3 regions of the Streptomyces sp. MAR4 CNX-425 genome follow, and region 3 is predicted to be linked to each of the others. Evidence: riboswitches for the same ligand, from Rfam matches in the RefSeq annotation. Region 3 holds a riboswitch; each other region holds the start of a gene.
What was found. A riboswitch is a leader RNA that binds a small molecule or an ion and turns the genes downstream of it on or off. The one in region 3 is predicted to bind thiamine pyrophosphate.
Positions count from the first base shown of each region.

Region 1: linked by a shared signal. The riboswitch ahead of ACHZ99_RS25040 (thiamine ABC transporter substrate-binding protein) and the one ahead of thiO (glycine oxidase ThiO) in region 3 are both predicted to bind thiamine pyrophosphate.
Region 2: linked by a shared signal. The riboswitch ahead of thiC (phosphomethylpyrimidine synthase ThiC) and the one ahead of thiO (glycine oxidase ThiO) in region 3 are both predicted to bind thiamine pyrophosphate.

Region 1 covers NZ_JBMDLF010000009.1:323,687-326,952, forward strand. The annotation lists gene ACHZ99_RS25030 (hypothetical protein) at 1-77, shown strand, start outside; gene rlmN (23S rRNA (adenine(2503)-C(2))-methyltransferase RlmN) at 160-1,284, shown strand; TPP riboswitch at 1,299-1,409, shown strand; gene ACHZ99_RS25040 (thiamine ABC transporter substrate-binding protein) at 1,448-2,506, shown strand; gene ACHZ99_RS25045 (ABC transporter permease) at 2,593-3,266, shown strand, end outside.
Region 2 covers NZ_JBMDLF010000005.1:216,369-219,634, forward strand. The annotation lists gene ACHZ99_RS16510 (DUF5326 family protein) at 1-70, shown strand, start outside; gene ACHZ99_RS16515 (YibE/F family protein) at 146-1,477, opposite strand; TPP riboswitch at 1,551-1,682, shown strand; gene thiC (phosphomethylpyrimidine synthase ThiC) at 1,675-3,266, shown strand, end outside.
Region 3 covers NZ_JBMDLF010000001.1:544,857-548,122, reverse strand. The annotation lists gene ACHZ99_RS02380 (thiazole synthase) at 1-319, opposite strand, end outside; gene thiS (sulfur carrier protein ThiS) at 326-601, opposite strand; gene thiO (glycine oxidase ThiO) at 598-1,875, opposite strand; TPP riboswitch at 1,872-1,982, opposite strand; gene ACHZ99_RS02365 (NAD(P)/FAD-dependent oxidoreductase) at 2,223-3,266, shown strand, end outside.

The DNA.
Region 1 (3,266 bases), on a different contig from region 3:
CCGAGAACGACTGGGGCGTCGCGCCCACGGGCGACAGCGACGGCGCGCCCACGGGCGGCGTCGCGCCCCTGCGGTAGGAGGCCGGCGCCTCGATGGCCGCCGGCGGCGACCGGGGATGATGCGGGTCCCGGCGCATTCGTCTGCGACACTGGTACGGCTATGCCCAAGCCAGGAAAGCTCACCTTCGCCGTCCCCCGTGGTGCCAAGAAGCCGCCGCGGCACCTAGCCGACCTCACCCCCGCCGAGCGCCGCGACGCCGTCGCCGCGCTGGGGGAGAGGCCGTTCCGTGCCGCGCAGCTGTCGAGGCACTACTTCGCCCGCTACGCCACCGACCCGGCCGGCTGGACCGACGTGCCGGCCGGGTCCCGGGCGAAGCTCGCCGAGGGCCTGCTGCCCGAGCTGATGACCGTCGTACGGCACGTGAGCTGCGACGGCGACACCACCCGCAAGACCCTGTGGCGGCTCTTCGACGGGACGCTGGTCGAGTCGGTGCTCATGCGCTACCCCGACCGCGTCACCATGTGCATCTCCTCCCAGGCCGGCTGCGGCATGAACTGCCCCTTCTGCGCCACCGGCCAGGCCGGGCTCACCCGCAACCTGTCCACCGCCGAGATCGTCCACCAGATCGTCGACGGTATGCGCGCCCTGCGCGACGGCGAGGTCCCCGGGGGCCCCGCCCGGCTGTCCAACATCGTCTTCATGGGCATGGGCGAGCCGCTGGCGAACTACAACCGCGTCCTCGGCGCCGTACGCCGCCTCACCGACCCCGAGCCCGACGGCCTCGGCCTCTCCCAGCGCGGCATCACCGTCTCCACCGTCGGCCTCGTGCCCGCCATGCACCGCCTCGCCGACGAGGGGCTGAAGTGCCGCCTCGCCGTCTCCCTGCACGCCCCCGACGACGAGCTGCGCGACACCCTCGTGCCCGTCAACACCCGCTGGCAGGTCCGCGAGGTCCTCGACGCCGCCTGGGAGTACGCCGCCCGCTCCGGCCGCCGCGTCTCCATCGAGTACGCGCTGATCAAGGACGTCAACGACCAGGCGTGGCGCGCCGACCTCCTCGGCCGCCTCCTCAAGGGCCGCCGCGCCCACGTCAACCTCATCCCCCTCAACCCCACCCCCGGCTCGAAGTGGACCGCGTCCCGCCCCGAGGACGAGCGCGCGTTCGTCGCCGCGCTCCAGGCCCACGGCGTGCCCGTGACCGTGCGGGACACCCGCGGGCAGGAGATCGAGGGGGCCTGCGGGCAGCTCGCCGCCTCCGCGGCCCCGGCCGGCACACCCGCCTGATACCGTTCAGATGTACATACCGACAGGGGAGCGCTCGCAGCGCTGAGAGTGCGGCACCGTCCAGGCCGCAGACCCTCGAACCTCGCCCAGGTCATTCTGGGTAGGAAGTTCGGTCGACCCTCCGCTGCTGCCCGGGCTGCCCGCCCGCCATGAAAGCAGCCCGATGAAGCGCACCGTCACCACCGCCCTGGCCGCGTCCCTCGCCCTGGGCCTGGCCGCCTGCGGCTCGGACTCCGGCGACGGATCCGGGTCCGGCTCGGACGACAAGAGCGTCACCCTCGTCACCCACGACTCCTTCGCCGCCTCCGACGACGTGCTGAAGGCGTTCGAGAAACAGTCCGGGTACCAGGTCGACATCCTCAAGGGCAAGGACGCCGGGTCCGCCGTCAACCAGGCCGTCCTGTCCAAGGACAACCCCCAGGGCGACGTCTTCTTCGGCATCGACAACACCCTCCTCTCCCGCGGCCTCGACAACGGGATCTTCACCCCGTACGAGGCGAAGGGCCTCGACCGCATCCCGGAGAAGCTCCAGCTCGACGCCGGCGAGCACCGCGTCACCCCCGTCGACTACGGCGACGTGTGCGTCAACTACGACCGCGCGTACTTCGAGAAGGAGAACCTCGACCCGCCGCAGACCCTCGACGACCTCGCCGACCCCCGCTACCAGGACCTCCTGGTCACCGAGAACGCCGCCACCTCCTCCCCGGGCCTGGCCTTCCTCCTCGCCACCGCCGACGAGTACGGAAAGGAGGGCTGGGAGGACTACTGGAGCGACCTGCGCGACAACGGCGTCGAGGTCGTCGACGGCTGGGAGCAGGCGTACTACGAGCGGTTCTCCGGCGCCGGCAAGGGCGACAAGCCGCTCGTCGTCTCGTACGCCTCCAGCCCGCCCGTCCTCGACATGGAGTCCATGCCGAAGGAGGCCAGCACCGGCGTCGCCACCGGCACCTGCTTCCGCCAGATCGAGTTCGCCGGGCTGCTCACCAACGCCGGCAACACCGAAGGCGGCAAGGCCCTCATCGACTTCCTCATCGGCGAGCGGTTCCAGCGGGACATGCCGCTGCAGATGTTCGTCCACCCCGCCCGCGAGAACACCGAACTCCCCGAGGTGTTCACCCGCTACGGCGAGGAGATCGCCGACCCGCACACCCTCGACCCGGCCGTCATCGACGACAACCGGGAGCAGTGGATCAAGACGTGGACCTCGCTGGTCGTGAGGTAACCCGCGCCGCCGGCCCCGGCCCCGCCGGGCGGCGGCCCGGCGCGGGCCGCGCCGGGCGGCGCGGGGCGGCCGGGCGGCTCGCGCTCATGGCCGTCCCCGCCGCCTTCTTCGCCGTCTTCTTCGCCTACCCCGTCGCCGCCATCGTCGCCCGCGGCCTGCGCGAGAACGGCCGCTGGCAGCTCGGCCGCGTCCCCGACGTCCTCGGCGACCCCGGCATCCCCGGCGTCCTGTGGTTCACGCTCTGGCAGGCCGCCGCCTCCACCGCGCTCACCCTCGTCCTCGCGCTGCCCGCCGCGTACGTCTTCGCCCGCTTCGACTTCCCCGGCAAGGCCCTGCTGCGCGCCCTGGTCACGGTGCCGTTCGTCATGCCCACCGTCGTCGTCGGCTCCGCGTTCCTCGCCCTCGTCGGCCGCGGCGGCGTCCTCGACGGCTGGTGGGGTGTACGCCTCGACACCACCGTCTGGGCCATCCTCCTCGCCCACGTCTTCTTCAACTTCGCGATCGTCGTACGGACCGTCGGCGGCCTGTGGTCCCAGCTCGACCCCCGGCAGGAGGAAGCCGCCCGCGTCCTGGGCGCCGGCCGCCTCGCCGCGTTCCGGCACGTCACCCTGCCCGCGCTCGGCCCCGCCGTCGCCGCCGCCGCCCTCATGGTCTTCCTCTTCACCTTCACCTCCTTCGGGATCATCCAGATCCTCGGCGGCCCCTACTACGCCACCCTCGAAGTGGAGATCTACCGCCAGACCGCGGACTTCCTCGACCT
Region 2 (3,266 bases), on a different contig from region 3:
GCTGATCGCGGGTGCGATCTTCCTGGTGCGGAAGTTCATGACCGCGTCGTCGTCGAAGAACGACTGGTAACCCGCCGCCGCACCGCACGCCGCTCGCCGCGCACTGCGCACCGCACGCCGCTGCCGCACCTCCGCGCCTCCGGCGCTACGTCCGGCGCCGCCGACCGCCGCCGCCCCGGCGGCGGGCGCCGCCCTCGCCGGGAGCCGCGGCAGCGCCGGAGCCCGTACCCGCCCGGCCCTCCGCCCCCGCCGGGCGGCGGTCGGCCGAGACGACGAGCGCCGCGAGCCCCGTCGTCAGCGGCACCGAGGCGACCAGCCCAACGCTGCCCACGAGGGTCCGTACGATCTCCTGGGCGACGAACTCGCTCGTCGCCACCGAGCCGACGCTCTGGTCGGCGATCGTGAACAGCAGCAGCAACGGCAGCGCCGCCCCCGCGTACGCGAGGACCAGCGTGTTCACCACCGACGCGATGTGATCCCGCCCGATCCGCATCGCCGACGCGTACAGCTTCCGCCACGGCGCCGACGGGTCGGCCCGCCGCAGCTCCCACACCGCCGACGCCTGCGTCACCGTCACGTCGTCGAGCACCCCGAGGGAGCCGATCAGCACCCCCGCCAGCAGCAGCCCGCTCATGTCGATGTCCGGGTACTGGGTGTGGATCAGCCCGGTGAAGTCGTCGGTGTTCCCCGTCAGCCTCGACCAGCCGACGAACAGCGACCCCAGCAGCCCGATCAGCAGCAGCGACGCCAGCGTGCCGAGCGCCGCCACCGAGGTGCGCACGTTGAACCCGTGACACAGGTACAGCGCGATCAGCATGATCGCGCTCCCGCCGACCACCGCCACCACCAGCGGATTCGACCCGTCAAGGATCGCCGGCAGGATGAACAGGATCAGGATCGCGAAGCTCACCGCCAGCGCCGCGAGCGCCGCCACCCCGCGCAGCCGCCCGACGACGACCACCGCGACCGCGAACACCAGCGCCAGCGCCGCCATCGGCACGCTGCGCACCACGTCGGAGACGGCGTACTGCAACTCCCGCGGCGCCTTCGGCGAGTAGGAGACGACGAGCTCCTGCCCGACGTCGTACCGGCGCGACGCGTCCGGCGCGACGACCTCGGTGAAGGTGCGCCCCGCGTGCTCGCCCGACGTCACCTCGATCGTCGCCTGCTCGCACACCGCGTCCTCGTCGAGCCGCGGCTCGTCCCCGCCGCCGCCCGGCTGCCCCGGCTCCTGGATCCGCGCGCCCACGTCGGCGCACTTCACCTCCTCGACCTTCGTGACCTTCGCCCGCTGCCGCTCCTGGTCGAAGCCGATGCCGCTGCGCTCGCCCGCCGGCTCGTCCCCCGGCCACAGCGCGATCAGCCCGGCGAACACCGCCAGCGCGAACGGGACGAGCACGGCCGCGATCACGGTACGCAGCCGGTGCGAGGCGGGCGGGGCGGGGGCACCGTGGTCGTGCCCGTGCGAATGCGTCACCGCCAGATCATCGCAGGAGCGCCCAAGGGCCCTCTTCCCCACCGGCGCGCACACCGGTTAGCGTGGTCCGCGAACTGCACACCGCGGGAGCTCGGAGCACCGGGCTGAGAGGGCGCTGACGGATCCGCATCCGGATCACAGCTGCGCCGACCGCCGAACCTGTTACCGGGTAATGCCGGCGTAGGGAGTGGGTCTCCATGACCGTTTCGGATGCACGTACGCCCGCCACCGCGGACTCCGCGAAGACCGCGGCCGGCTGGCACAAGGACCACGTGGAACACCCCGCCAGGCCCGACATCCGGGTCCCCGTGCGGCGCGTGCACCTCACGAACGGCCGGGACGTGACGCTGTACGACACGTCCGGGCCGTACACCGACCCGACCATCGACACCGACGTCCGCCGCGGGATCGCCCCGCTGCGCGACAACTGGATCATCGCCCGCGGCGACACCGAGGAGTACGCGGGCCGCCCGCCCCGCCCCGAGGACGACGGCCTCAAACACACCGCCCCCCGCGGCGGCTTGCGCAACCTCGACGCCGTCTTCCCCGGCCGTCCGCGCCAGCCGCGCCGCGCCCGCGGCGGCGCCGTCACGCAACTCGCGTACGCCAGACGCGGGGAGATCACCGCGGAGATGGAGTTCGTCGCGCTGCGCGAGCGCGTCGAGCCCGCCTTCGTCCGCGACGAGATCGCGGCCGGCCGCGCCGTGCTCCCCGCGAACGTCAACCACCCCGAGACCGAACCGATGATCATCGGGAAGAACTTCCTGGTGAAGGTCAACGCCAACATCGGCAACTCCGCCGTCACCTCCTCCATCGAGGAGGAGGTGGAGAAGATGACCTGGGCCACCCGCTGGGGCGCCGACACCGTCATGGACCTGTCCACCGGCCGCAACATCCACACCACCCGCGAGTGGATCCTCCGCAACTCCCCCGTCCCCATCGGCACCGTCCCGCTCTACCAGGCGCTGGAGAAGGTCGACGGCCGCGCGGAGGAGCTGACCTGGGACGTCTACCGCGACACCGTCGTCGAGCAGTGCGAACAGGGCGTCGACTACATGACGGTCCACGCCGGCGTCCTGCTGCGCTACGTCCCGCTCACCGCCCGCCGCAAAACGGGCATCGTCTCCCGCGGCGGCTCCATCATGGCCGCCTGGTGCCTGGCCCACCACCGGGAGTCGTTCCTCTACACCCACTTCGACGAGCTGTGCGAGATCCTCGCCTCGTACGACGTGACCTTCTCCCTCGGCGACGGGCTGCGCCCCGGCTCGATCGCGGACGCCAACGACGAGGCGCAGTTCGCGGAGCTGCGCACGCTCGGCGAGCTGAACCGGATCGCGAAGTCCCACGGCGTGCAGACGATGATCGAGGGCCCGGGCCACGTCCCGATGCACAAGATCAAGGAGAACGTGGACCTCCAGCAGGAGATCTGCGAAGAGGCCCCGTTCTACACCCTCGGCCCCCTGGCCACGGACATCGCCCCCGCCTACGACCACATCACCTCCGGCATCGGCGCCGCGATGATCGCCTGGTGGGGCACGGCGATGCTCTGCTACGTCACCCCCAAGGAACACCTCGGCCTGCCCGACCGCGACGACGTCAAGACCGGCGTCATCACCTACAAGATCGCCGCCCACGCCGCGGACCTCGCGAAGGGCCACCCCGGCGCCCAGGACTGGGACGACGCCCTGTCGGACGCCCGCTTCGAGTTCCGCTGGGAGGACCAGTTCAACCTGGCCCTGGACCCGGACACGGCGCGCGAGTTCCACGACGAGACGCTGCCGGCGGAGCC
Region 3 (3,266 bases):
GCGCCTCGCGGGCCAGCCGGGCGGTGAGCACGGCCTCGCCCGCGGTGTAGCAGCCGGCGGTGTTCGGCAGCACGCGGATGCCGTGGCGGCGCAGCACGTCGAGCACGGAGCCGTGCACGCCGGGGTCGACGCGGCGCATCGCCACGGTGGTCAGCTCGGTGCCGGAGGCGAGCAGGGCGCGCTCCATGGCGTCCAGGCTGCTCGCGCCGCCGGTGCCCATGATGAGGCGGGAGGAGAAGCGGACGCCGGCGATGGTGAGGGGGTCGTCGGCGGCCGGGTCGGCGGCGGGGTCTGCGAGGGCGGGGGCGGTGCGGGTCACGGTGGGTCAGCCTCCCTGGACCGCGGTCAGGATCTCGACGCGGTCGCCGTCGCCGAGGGTGGTGGTGGGCCAGCTGCCGCGCGGTACGACGTCCTCGTTGACGGCGGCGGCGACGCCGCGGGGGGCGGCGGTGAGGGTGGCGACCAGGGCGTCGAGGGTGAGGCCCGCGGCGATGCGGCGGGCGGCGCCGTTGACGGTGACGGTGGCGTTGTCGGCGGCGGTGGTGTCGGCGGCGGTGGTGTCGGCGGTGGTGGTGTCGGCGGTGGTGGTGTCGTTGCTCATGCGTGCTGCCCTTCGTGCTGCTCGTGCCGGTGCCGGGCCGGGCGGCCGAACCGGGTCGCCGCGAACGGGCGGGTGGCGTCCGGGAGTTCGCCGCCCGTGAGCACGGCGGCGAGCGCGTCGCCGGTGACGGGGGCGAGGAGGATCCCGTTGCGGTAGTGGCCGGTGGCCAGGTGCAGCCCCGGCAGGGCGGTGGGGCCCAGCAGCGGCGCGTTGTCGGGGGAGCCGGGGCGCAGCCCGGCCCCGGTCTCCACCAGCGGCAGCTCGGTCAGCCCGGGCACCAGCTCGTGCGCGTCGCGCAGCAGCTCGTACACGCCGCCGGCGGTGACGGTGGTGTCCCAGCCCAGCTCCTCGCTGGTGGCGCCGACGACCAGCTCGCCGCTCTCCCGCGGCACCAGGTACACGCTGCTGCCGCGGACCACCGCGCGTACCGTACGGCCCAGGAACGGCGCTCCCGCGCCGGGCATCCGCAGCCGCAGCACCTGCCCCTTGACCGGCCGCACCGGCGGCCGTACCGCCTCCGGCACCCCCGCCAGGCCGCCGCTGCGGCTGCCGGCGGCCAGCACCGTCTGCCCGGCGGCGACGCGCGTGCCGTCCGCCAGCTCCGCGCCCGCCGCCCGCCCGGCGGCCGCGTCCCCGGCGTCCCCGCCGGCACCGGCGTCCCCGGCCAGCCGCAGCCGGGCCGCGAGGCTGCGGTGGAAGGTCACCCCGGCCCGTTCGCAGGCGGCGACCAGCGCCGCGGTCAGCAGCCGCGGGTCCGTCTGGTGGTCGCCGTCGACGCGCAGCCCGCCGCGCACCCCGGGGGCGAGCATCGGCTCCAGCCGGCGGCACTCGCTCCCGGTGAGCCACTCCGCCGCCAGCCCCAGCCGCTGCTGGAAGCCGTGCAGCTCGCGCAGCTGCGCGCGGTCGTCCGCGTCGAGCGCGACGCTGAGCGCGCCGCAGCGGCGGTAGCCGATGTCCCGGCCCGACGCCTCGGCCAGCTCGGCGGCGAACGACGGATAGCGCTCGGCGGCGGCCAGGTTGAGCGCGAGCAGCGCCTCCTCGCCGTAGTGCAGCTCGGTGACGGCGGCCAGCATCCCGGCCGCGACCTGCGCGGCGCCGCCGCCGGGGGCGGGGTCGGCGACGGCGGTGGCCAGCCCGCGGCGGGCCGCCTGCCAGGCGGTGACCAGGCCGATGACGCCGCCGCCGACGACGAGGACGTCGTACGTGGCGTCCGCCGTGCGCGGTGCGCCGGAGGCCGCCGGGGTCGTCGTCGGGGGTGTGTCGCGTGACTGCATGGGCGTTCGCCCCTCCCTTCGCCGGCATGACCCGGATCAGGTTCGTACGGTCGGGGGCCGCCAGCCCCCCTCTCAGCCCGGTGCGCCGGGCTCCCGCGAGTTGTTCCCGGCCACCCTAACTCCGTACGCCCGGCGGCTGTAGGGCCCGTCGTCCGGATCCTGCCGGAGCGGGGAGCCCGGCGACCCGGGCGGCCCGCCCCGCGGGGCCCCGCACGGGAGCGCCCGCGCGGGGCCCGAGGGGCGCGGCATAAGGTGATCGTGTGACCGACGCTGAACCCGCCGCCACCCCCGGCGCGCCCGCCTCCGATCCCGCCGGCGCGGCCGGCACCGTCGTCGTCGGCGCCGGCATGGCCGGCGTGCAGACCGCCGTGGCGCTGCGCGAGCAGGGCTACGAGGGCGCCGTCACCCTCGTCGGCGCCGAGCCGCACCGGCCGTACGACCGGCCGCCGCTGTCCAAGGCGGTGCTGCTGGGCAAGGCGGAGGGGTCGGCGTTCGAGGTGGACTTCGCGGAGCGCGGCATCGGGCTCCGGCTGGGGCTGCACGTCGACCGGCTGGACACCGCGCGGCGGCTGCTTCTGACGGACGCCGGGCCCGTTCCGTACGAGAACCTGGTCCTCGCCACCGGCGCGGTGCCCGTCCCGCTGCCCGGCGCGCCGGCCGGCGACACGCCCGGCGTGCACCTGCTGCGCACCCTCGACGACGCCGCCCGGCTGCGCGCGGCGCTCGTGCGGCGCGGCCGGATCCTGGTGGTCGGCGCCGGCTGGATCGGCGCGGAGCTGACCACCGCGGCGCGCGAGCAGGGCTGCGAGGTGACGGTCGTGGAGGCGGCCGGGCACCCGCTGGCGGCGGCGCTGCCGGCGGAGGTCGCGGCGCCGATGGCCGGGTGGTACGAGGAGAGCGGGGCCCGGCTGCTGACCGGGCGCCGGGTGGAGCGCGTCGGGAGCGGCGCGGGCGGGCCCGTGGCGGTGGTCCTCGACGACGGTACGGAGCTGACCGCCGACGCCGTCGTCGTCGGCATCGGCGCCCGCCCGGCCACGGACTGGCTCGCCGGCTCCGGCGTCGACCTCGGCGGCGACGGCGCGGTGCGGGCGGACGAGCGGCTGCGGACGAACGTGCCCGGCGTCTGGGCCGTCGGCGACTGCGCGTCGTTCCCGTCCGCGCGCTACGGCGAGCGGCTGCTCATCCACCACTGGGACAACGCCCTCCAGGGCCCGGCGACGGTCGCGGCGGACGTCGCCGGGGTGCCGGGCGCGCGGTACGACCCGGTGCCGTACTTCTGGTCCGAGCAGTTCGGCCGCTTCGTGCAGTACGTCGGCCACCACACGGACGACGACGAGCTGCTGTGGCGCGGCGACCCGCACGGGTCGTCGTGGTCGGTGTGCTGGCTGCGC